DNA from 3 places in the uncultured Citricoccus sp. genome. Region 3 is predicted to be linked to each of the others. Evidence: riboswitches for the same ligand, from Rfam matches in the RefSeq annotation. Region 3 holds a riboswitch; each other region holds the start of a gene.

Region 1 (3,268 bases), on a different contig from region 3:
GGGTTCTCCAGCGCCCAGGCGCGCGCCTTCTCGTAGACGTCCAGCACGGCCTGGGCCAGCTCGGGGGACTTCTCGAGGAAGGACTCGGTGGCGTTGAGGAAGCCGTACGTGTTGAAGTCCACGTTGCGGTAGAACAGCTCGGCGCCCTCGGCCTCGGCACCGGCCATGATCGGGTCCAGTCCGGACCAGGCGTCCACGGAGCCGTTGGCCAGGGCGGAGTTGCCGTCGGCGTGCTGCAGGTTCTGGACGGTGACCTCGGAGGGGTCCACTCCGGCCTCCTCGAGGGCCTGGATGAGGAAGAAGTACGGGTCCGTGCCCTTGGTGGCGGCCACGTTCTTGCCCACCAGGTCGGTGACCTCCGTGATGCCCGAGTCGGCGGTGGTGACCAGGGCCGCCCACTCCGGCTGGGAGTAGAGGCCGATCGTCTTGATCTCGGTGCCGTTGGCGCGGGCCAGCAGGGCCGCGGAGCCGGCGGTGGAGCCGACGTCGACGGCCTCCGCGCGCAGCGCCTCATTGGCCTTGTTGGACCCCGCGGACTGGACCCAGTTGACGGTGACGCCCTCGTCGGAGAGCTCCTCCTCCAGCCAGCCCTTCTCCTTGATGACCAGGGAGAGCGGGTTGTAGGTGGCGAAGTCGATGTCCAGGGTCTTGGCACCGCCAGCCGGGGCACCGGCCTCGGCGGCGTCACCGCCCGAACCCTCCCCGGCCACGCACCCGGTGAGGGCGAGGGCGGAGACGGCGAGGACCGCGGCGGAGAGCGTGAGTCGGGAGCGCATGGTGGTGCCTTTCAGGACAGGGGATCGCACGGGGGCGGGGAGGGTGGAACAAGAGGGGCGGAAGGGTCGAGCAGGGGGCGGTCCGGGGACAGTGGGCGCCGGTCAGAGTCGGCGGGGCGGTGCCGCCGGTGCGGCACCGGAGCGGTCAGTGCCGGTGGGCGTCGACGCCGAGGCCGTCGAGCAGCTCCGAGCGCAGCGCGGCCAGCTCGGCTGAGCTGCGGGGGCGCGGACGCGTCCCGGGCACGGTGAGGACCTTGCGGGCGGTGGCCCCGGCAGCGGCGCCGGGATCCTTGCCGAGCAGCAGGATGCGGTCGGCCAGCTGCAGTGCCTCGTCCACGTCGTGGGTGACCAGCAGGATGGTGGTGGCCGTGCGGGCGTGGATGTCCAGGAGCAGGTCCTGCATCTTCAGCCGGGTCAGCGCGTCGAGGGCGCCGAACGGTTCGTCCAGCAGCAGGACGCCGGGGCGCCGGGCCAGTGCCCGGGCCAGCGAGGTCCGCTGGGCCATGCCGCCGGAGACCTCGCGGGGCCGGTGATCGGCGTGGGCGCCCAGCCCGACGAGATCGAGCAGCTCGTCCACGCGCTTCCGGCCCTCGCTGCGGCCCGTGCCGTGCGGCAGGCCCAGGGCCACGTTCTGGTGCAGGGTGCGCCAGGGCATCAGGCGCGGTTCCTGGAAGCCGACGGCGGTGCGTGGGTCATGGGCGGTGACCGGCTCGCCGCCGATGAGGATGTCCCCGGAGTTGCCGGTGTCCAGTCCGCCGGCGGCCCGCAGCAGGGTGGACTTGCCGCAACCGGAGGCGCCGAGGATGGCCAGCACCTCGCCGGGTTCCACGGTCAGGGTGATGTCCCGCAACACGGCCCGGGGGCCCTCGGCGGTGGGGAACGCGCGGCCGACGCCGCGGAACTCCACCGCAAGGCTCTCCGGTGCGTCCGGGGCGGTGGCGGCGCCCCGGGCCCGCGCGGGGGCGCGGCCGGCAGGGCTCAGTTCGGCAAGGGCAGTCATGGTGATCACTCTCCATCGCTTCTGGCATGAGCACCCTTGCCCGGTGAAGCGGAGGGTTGCTGCGGCGTCACGGAGCCAGATCTCTCGGCCGCTCTGGATGGTTGCGCGTCCAGTCAATCAGGTCGTGGGGGAGTCCTGTCAATCCGGCACCGGAACGGCGTTCGACACAAAACGTCACATCGTGGCGGACCGGGGTGCCGGGGCTGTTCCCATGGAGCCATAGCCATCCAGAGCGGCCGAGAGACCCGGATCGACGACGCCGCAGCAACCCGCCCTTGACAGGGGACCGGGTGCTACCGCCGGGACCGATGGGAGATTCCATGACCTCGACCGTGCACGCCACCACCTACCAGGACCTGGCCGGGCGGTTCGCCCCCGCCCTCCAGGACATCGCCCGAGGGGAACCGGCCCGGGAGGCCGGCCGTCACCTGCCCTTCGCCGCTCTCGAGCAGCTCCGTGCGGTGGGGATCGGCACGCTCACCGTCCCGGTGGAGGCCGGGGGCTCCGGTGCCGGGCAGGAGGACATGCTGCGCCTGCTGATGGACCTCGCCGCGGTGGACGCGAACACGGCGCACCTGGTCCGTAGCCACCTCAGCTTCGTCGAGCACGTCCTCGCCCAGCCGGACGAGGCCCTGCGCACGAGGTGGCTGGAACGGGTGGCGGACGGCGAACTGGCCGGCAGCGCGCTGTCCGAGGCCCGCGGGCCGGCGCTGGGCGAGATGGACACGACCGTCTCCCGGGACGAGGGCGGCCAGCTGCGGATCAGCGGCCGCAAGTACTACACCACCGGCAGCATCTTCGCCACGTGGACCCTGGCGACGGCCCGCCTCGACGACGCCGTTCCCCTGCCCGGGCGCCGTCGCGGCGGTTCCCGGCAGAACCTGGCGTCCGGTGCCCCCGGAGGCTCCCCGGGCTCCGCGCGGCTGGCGCTCGCCGTCGTGAGGGTCCGTCAACCGCGGACGCTCGTCAAGGACGACTGGGACGGGTTCGGCCAGCGGCTGACCGGTACCGGCACGGTCGAGTTCGACCGGGCCGGCGTCGAGGAGCTGCTGGCGCTGCCACCGGCCGACGGGCACGTGCCGCTGCACCACGAGGCCACCCTGATGGCCCTGCTCGCCGGGGTCGGGCGGGCCGCGCTGAGGGACGGGGTCGACCAGACGAAGCGCCGGCGCCGGTCACCGAACACCGCGGGCGGGCTCACCCCGCGGGAGGACGACCAGCTCCTGGGGATCATCGGCGAGCTGTCCGCCCAGCAGGCCACCGCCGAGGAACTGGTCCGTGCCGCCGGACGTGACCTGGACGCGGCGCTGGCGCTCGCGGCCGCGGGGCGCGACACCCAGGGCGGGCGAGCCGCCGTCGGGGCGGACGCGGGCGATGACGGCGGCGACGACGGTGCTGCCGCCGAGGCCCTGCAACGCGCCGCCCTGACGGCCCATCGGGCGCACGTGATGGTGCCCCGGCTCGTCCTGGACACCTGCACGCGCATCTTCGA
Region 2 (3,268 bases), on a different contig from region 3:
CGGCTCGCTGGCCGGCGAGGAGCAGGGCACGGCGTTCCTGGAACTGTGGCGTGAGCACATCGGGTTCTTCGTGGACTATGCGCAGGCCCGGGCCGGTGGGGACACCGAGGCCGCCGAGCAGGCCCTGATGGACCTGGACGGATACCGCCCGCAGGCCGGGGAGTTCTTCGAGGAGATCAGCGGTGGAGAACTGCCGGCCGCGGACATCGCCGAGGGGCTGGGCATGCACGTGGAGACGCTCTCCGGGGCCATCGACTCGATGGCGGAGGCCCTCGTCCCGTGACCGGTCCGGGCCGGTGACCGGCGCACGGCGTCCCGGTTGCCCCCAGGGGCATCCCGGGACGCCGCGGTCGAACCAGCGCCACGCCGATCCTGGCCTCGCCTCGCACGGGGGAGCAGGGCGCGGATACGCTGGCCGGATGACGCGCGACGCCGGACCGGGGACCACGCCCCCAGGCCCGCGCCCGCGGACCGGGGCCGGTGAGGACCAGTTGGTGGACCACCTCCGGCGCAGCGCCCAGGGGGATCAGCAGGCCTTCGCCGCCTTCTACGACGCCGTCGCCCCGCGTGCGTATGGCCTGGCCCTGCGCGTGGTGCGGGACCGGGACCTGGCGGCTGACGTCACCCAGGAGGCCCTGCTGGACGCCTGGCGTGGCGCCGGGGGGTACCGCCGCGAGCGGGGATCGGTGATCGGCTGGGTCTGCTCGATCACCCACCGGCGGGCCGTGGACCTGGTGCGATCCACCCAGTCCCGACGCGACCGGGAGCTCCGGGCAGGCGCGGCATCCTTTGGCCGGGACCACGACGACGTCTCCGAGGCGGTGACCGACGCCGAGGACCGGGGCCGGGTGGCCGACTGCCTGGGTGCGCTGACGGCCCTGGAACACGAGGCCGTCACGGCCGCATACTACGGCGGGCTCTCGTACCGAGAGGTCGCCGACCGGCTCGGGGCCAAGCTCGCCACCGTGAAATCACGGATGCGCACCGGCCTGCACCGACTACTGGACTGCCTGGGGGTGGAGTGATGGCCGACGAACGGGAACTGCTCGCCGCCTGGGCCCTTAATGCCGTGGACGAGGCCGAGCGGCGCCGGATCGAGGAGCGATTGCGCGTCGACCCCGTCCTGCGGGCCGAGGCCGACGCCCTGCTGCGGGCCACGGACGGTCTGGGCACCCGCGAGAACGCGGCGCCGCCTGCCGGGCTGAGGGACCGCGTCCTGGGCGCCGTCGACGCCGAGGCCAGGTCCCTCCGGTCCGCACACACCGGGGTGCGTCCCGAGGCGACGTCCGCCGGTGCCGCCACCGCGGGATCGCAGGATCCGGACGCGCCCACCAGCCTGCGGGACCAGCGGGAACGACGCTGGCCCGGCCGCCGTCGGGCCTGGACCGCGGTGGCCGCCACTGCGGCGGCGGCCGCGACCGCCGCAGTGCTGCTCCTCGCCCAGCCGTGGCAGGACGGGGGCCTGACGCAGCAGGACCAGGTGGTGGCCATCGAACAGGTACTCGGACAGGACGGAGCCCGTCAGGAGACGGCACCCGTGGCGGGCGGCGGCACAGTCGAGGTCGCGCGGGCCCCCTCGGGCGAGACCGTGGTGGCCGCCCGGGGCCTTGCTGCCCCGGAGGGTGACCGCGTCTACCAATTGTGGACCCTCGAGGGCGATCAGTCGCCCCGGTCCGCGGGGCTCCTGGAACTCGACGACGGTCTGGCCCTCGTCCGGCTGCCCGAGGTGCCGGCCAGGGCGGCGCTGGCCCTCACCCTCGAGCCCGCCGGGGGATCGCCGGCCCCCACCACGGATCCTGTCGTGGTGGTGGCCGCGGGCTGACGTCACCGGAGGACACCGGATTCGTCCCGGCCCCGGACGGTGTGCTCCAATTGCCCGGTAACCATCCAGAGCGGCCGAGAGACCTGGCTCGTCGACGCCGCAGCAACCACCACGCGCCCCCGGGGCGCGGGACCGGTGCTACCGCCAGGACCGATGGAAGGAGCATCACCATGACGTCATCGAATGCCCAGAACACCACCGCCGGACTGCCCGCAGGGGTGCCGACCACCCCCGCCGGCCGGCGCGAGATCCTCTTCAACGCCTTCGACATGAACTGCGTGGCCCACCAGTCCCCCGGCCTGTGGCGCCACCCGGACGACCACGCCCGCGACTACAACACCCTGGGCTACTGGACGGGGCTGGCCCAGACGCTGGAGAAGGGGCTGTTCGACGGCATCTTCATCGCCGACGTCCTGGGTCCCTACGACGTCTACGGCAGCTCGGACGAGGCCACCCTGAAGGCCGGCACCCAGGTGCCCACCAACGACCCGATCCTTGTGGTCCCGCCGATGGCCGCCGTGACCAAGCACCTCACCTTCGGCGTCACCGCGGGCACCGCCTACGAGCACCCGTACGCCTTCGCACGCCGCCTGGCCACGCTGGACCACCTCACCGAGGGCCGCGTGGGCTGGAACGTCGTGACGGGCTACCTGCCCTCGGCCGCCCGGAACTTCGGGCACGAGGACCAGATGGAGCACGACGAGCGCTACAACCACGCCGACGAGTACCTCGACGTGGTCTACAAGCTGCTCGAGGGCTCGTGGGAGGACGACGCGGTCGTCAACGACAAGGAGTCGGGCGTCTTCATCGACCCGTCCAAGGTCCACCGCATCGAGCACGAGGGCACGTACTTCAAGACCCCCGGCATCGCCTTCACCGAGCCGTCCAAGCAGCGCACCCCCGTGATCTACCAGGCCGGCGCCTCCACGCGCGGCCGGGCCTTCGCCGGCAAGCACGCCGAGGCCGTGTTCATCAACTCGCCCACGGCCGAACTGATCAAGGGCACCGCGGCGAAGCTCCGCCGGGCCGCCGTCGAGGCCGGCCGCGATCCGTACGACCTCCGCATCATGTCCATGCAGACCATCGTCACGGGTGCCACCGACGAGGAGGCACAGGCCAAGTACGAGGAGCTCACGAAGTACATCGACGTCGAGGGCGGCCTCGTGCTGATGAGCGGCTGGATGGGCATCGACCTGTCCCAGTTCGACCTCGACGAGCCGCTGGGCGACGTGGAGTCCAACGCCATCCAGTCCACCATCGAGACCTTCAAGAAGGCCTCGGGGGACGACGGCAACCCGTGGACGGTGCGGCGCATCGCCGAGTGGTGCGGCGTGGGCGGGTTCGGCCCGGTCATCATCGGCTCCGGCGAGACCGTGGCGAGGGAACTGGTCCGCATCCAGGACGAGACCGATGTGGACGGGTTCAACCTCGCCTACCACATCACCC
Region 3 (3,268 bases):
GATCAGTTCGGGACGGTACGGGATGTCAGCCGGGAGGGACTGGGCCGCGGCCAGGGTGATGACGCCGCGCATCCCGGACCACGCCAGCACGGCCCCGCCCCGCCAGCCGAGGCCCTGCGTGGCCAGGAAGTGCGCATCGGCACGCCACCGCCGCAACCGGGCCACCGTCCGCGGGTGGGGCGGCTCCCCGGACGCCGTGGACTCGAGCGCGGCATCGAGGTGCCGCGCGAGCTGGGGGACCCGCCTCTGCCGCGCCCGGAGCACGGCGATGAGCGGCACCACGAAGGCGATGCGCACCACGACGAGGACCGCGGTGCACAGCACGGCGATCCCGACGGCGAACCACAGCCCCCGCCCCGAGGCCTCCGCGTCCGCGACGATCGAGGTGATCTCGAAGCCCATAAGCAGGAACACGCCGTTCTCCAGGAGCAGCTGGATGGTGCGCCAGTTGGTGCGGTCGGTGAGCCGGTCCGCCGCGCTGAGGCGCTGGGGCGCCTGGTGACCGGTGAGGAGGCCGGCAGTGACCACGGCGATGACGCCCGAGGCGTGCAGGTTCTCCGCGGGCATGTACGCCAGGAACGGCACGGTCAGGGAGATCGCCGTGGTGAGGACGGGCTGCTGCCGGATCCTGGACCGGAACCAGACGGTCCCGGCGCCCACGAGGAGACCGAGGACGATCCCGGCGCTGACGGCGTAGGCGAAGTCACCGATGGCACCCCAGAAGGTCACGGCGCCGGCGGTGGCCGCGATGGCGGTGCGGAGCATGACCAGCGCGGTGGCGTCGTTGACCAGGCCCTCCCCCTCCAGGATCATCACCAGCCGGGGCGGCAGGCCCAGTCTCTTGCCGATCGAGGTGGCCGCGACGGCATCCGGCGGGCTGATGACCGCCCCCAGGGCCACTGCGGCCGCGAGATCGATGTCCGGCAGCAGCCACCAGATCAGCCACCCCGTGGCGAAGGCGGAGGCGATCACCAGGAACACGGACAGGGCGCTGATGGTGCCGAGGTCCCGGCGGAAGTCCGTGATGGGGACGTTGACCGCCGCCGAGTAGAGGATCGGCGGCAGCGCGATCATGAGGATCCATTCCGGGTCCAGCAGGATCTGGGGCGCCCCGGGGATCATGCTGCAGCCGATGCCCACCAGGACGAGCAGGATCGGCGCCGCGACGCCTAACCGGGGCGCGAACAGCGAGACCAGCACGATGATCAGGACACCGGCCACGGCCAGCAGTGCGATGTCCTCCATGTGCAGTCCCTGTCCGTCGGCGTCGGTGCACGTCAAAACTAGGGCATCAGGCCGGTGCGTAGCACTGCTTCACCCGTTTCGCTCCGCGGACAGGACCGGTCGTAGAGTGGAGGCGACCATCCCGAGCGGCTGAGAGATCTGGCTCCGTGACGCCGCAGCAACCCGTCCATGGTCCTGGGGTGCCCTCCCGGCACTGCAAGGACCGGACCAGGTGCTACTGCCAGATTCGATGGAAAGAAGGTTCTGTCTTGTCTGTTGCCCCGCACGCCGCTCCCACCGCCACCGCGCGCGACACCCCCGCCCACGCCCCCGGTGCCCTGCCCGGCCCGCTGCCGGCCGACGTCGTGGACGCCGCCGATCCTTCCGTCCACCCGGGCCGGCCCGCGGGCCTGTTGCACGGCGGGCTCGGGGACGGCCGGCCCGTGCGCGAGGAGGACCGGCTCGCGTTCTGGGATGCCGCCGCGCGGCGCCTCGAGTGGGAGACGCCCTGGCACACCACCCACTCCTGGACCCCTGCCGACCCGGCCGCCGAGCGCGGCCCGGAGATCCGCTGGTTCGAGGGCGGCCGGTTGAACGTCGCGGTGAACTGCGTGGACCGGCATGTGGCCGCCGGCCGCGGGGAGAAGGTGGCCCTGTACTTCGAGGGCGAACCCGGTGACCGCCGCGCCGTGACCTACGCCCAGCTCCAGCGCAAGGTCAGCCAGGCCGCCAACGCCCTGCTCGAACTGGGCATCGGCAAGGGCGACCGCGTGGTGGTCTACCTGCCGGTGCTCGTGGAGACGATCGTCATCACCCTGGCCTGCGCGCGGATCGGCGCGGTGCACTCGCTGGTGTTCGGCGGCTTCTCCGCCGAGGCGCTGCGCTTCCGCGTGGAGGACACCGGCGCGAAGCTGCTGGTCACCTCAGAGGGCCAGTACCGCCGCGGCCAGGCCGTGCCCGTCAAGGACAACGCGGACGAGGCCGTCTCCGGCCAGAACCAGATCGAGCACGTGCTGGTGCTCAACCGCACCGGCCACACCGAGGTCGGGGACGGCCCGGGCCAGATCAGCTGGACCGAGGGCCGGGACGTGTGGTGGCACGAGATCGTGGACCGCCAGCCGGAGACCCACACCCCGGAGTACTTCGACGCCGAGACCCCGCTGTTCATCATGTACACCTCGGGCACCACCGGACAGCCCAAGGGCCTCGTGCACACCTCGGGCGGCTACCTCACCCAGGCCTCCTGGTCCTACGACTACCTGTTCTCCCATCCGGACGTGTCCGAGCGGGAGAAGGACGTGCACTGGTGCACCGCCGATCTCGCCTGGGTCACCGCGCACACCTACGAGATCTACGGACCGCTGTCCAACGGCGTCACCGAGGTCATCTACGAGGGCGTGCCGAACGCCCCGCACCCGGGCCGGCACTTCGAGGTCATCGAGCGCTACGGCGTCACCTCCTACTACACCGCTCCCACCCTGGTCCGGTCGCTGATGGGCTGGTTCCCCGAGGGCATCCCCGCGGGGCACGACCTCTCCTCGATCCGCCTGGTGGGCACCGTGGGAGAGGCCGTCAACCCGGAGGCATGGACCTGGGCCCGCACCCAGATCGGCCGCTCGCACCTGGACGCGCTGGACGCCCGGCTCCAGGCCGAGACCGGCGACGACGACGCGCGGGTCCCCCGCGACGGTTCCGTGGGCGTGCCGATGGTGGACACCTGGTGGCAGTCCGAGACCGGCGCCACCGTGCTCTCCCCGCGCCAGGCGGACGAGCGGTTCAAGCCCGGGTGCGGCTCCCGCCCGCTGCCCGGGGTGGACGTGGCCGTGGTGGACGACGCCGGGGCGCCCGTGGCCGCCGGGCTGCAGGGCAAGGTCGTGGTCACCCGCACCGGCCCGGCCATGGCCCGCACCGTGTGGGGCAACCCGAGGCGCTACTTCACCTCGTACTGGAAGGACTACGCCGGGCAGGGCTGGTTCCTGGCCGGCGACGGTGCCAAGGTCGACGAGGACGGGGACACCTGGATCCTCGGCCGCATCGACGACGT

What was found. A riboswitch is a leader RNA that binds a small molecule or an ion and turns the genes downstream of it on or off. The one in region 3 is predicted to bind S-adenosylmethionine.
Region 1: another riboswitch for S-adenosylmethionine. It lies ahead of Q0283_RS10150 (ABC transporter ATP-binding protein); the one in region 3 lies ahead of Q0283_RS10755 (AMP-binding protein).
Region 2: another riboswitch for S-adenosylmethionine. It lies ahead of Q0283_RS10175 (LLM class flavin-dependent oxidoreductase); the one in region 3 lies ahead of Q0283_RS10755 (AMP-binding protein).

The regions. Positions count from the first base shown of each region.
Region 1 is NZ_CALMQR010000080.1:2,436-5,703, forward strand. It holds gene Q0283_RS10145 (aliphatic sulfonate ABC transporter substrate-binding protein) at 1-776, opposite strand, end outside; gene Q0283_RS10150 (ABC transporter ATP-binding protein) at 922-1,785, opposite strand; SAM riboswitch class I at 1,786-1,880, opposite strand; SAM riboswitch class I at 1,997-2,091, shown strand; gene Q0283_RS10155 (acyl-CoA dehydrogenase family protein) at 2,097-3,268, shown strand, end outside.
Region 2 is NZ_CALMQR010000080.1:7,024-10,291, forward strand. It holds gene Q0283_RS10160 (hypothetical protein) at 1-283, shown strand, start outside; gene Q0283_RS10165 (sigma-70 family RNA polymerase sigma factor) at 420-1,025, shown strand; gene Q0283_RS10170 (anti-sigma factor) at 1,025-1,822, shown strand; SAM riboswitch class I at 1,881-1,982, shown strand; gene Q0283_RS10175 (LLM class flavin-dependent oxidoreductase) at 1,993-3,268, shown strand, end outside.
Region 3 is NZ_CALMQR010000088.1:42,559-45,826, reverse strand. It holds gene Q0283_RS10760 (sodium:proton antiporter) at 1-1,245, opposite strand, end outside; SAM riboswitch class I at 1,359-1,481, shown strand; gene Q0283_RS10755 (AMP-binding protein) at 1,494-3,268, shown strand, end outside.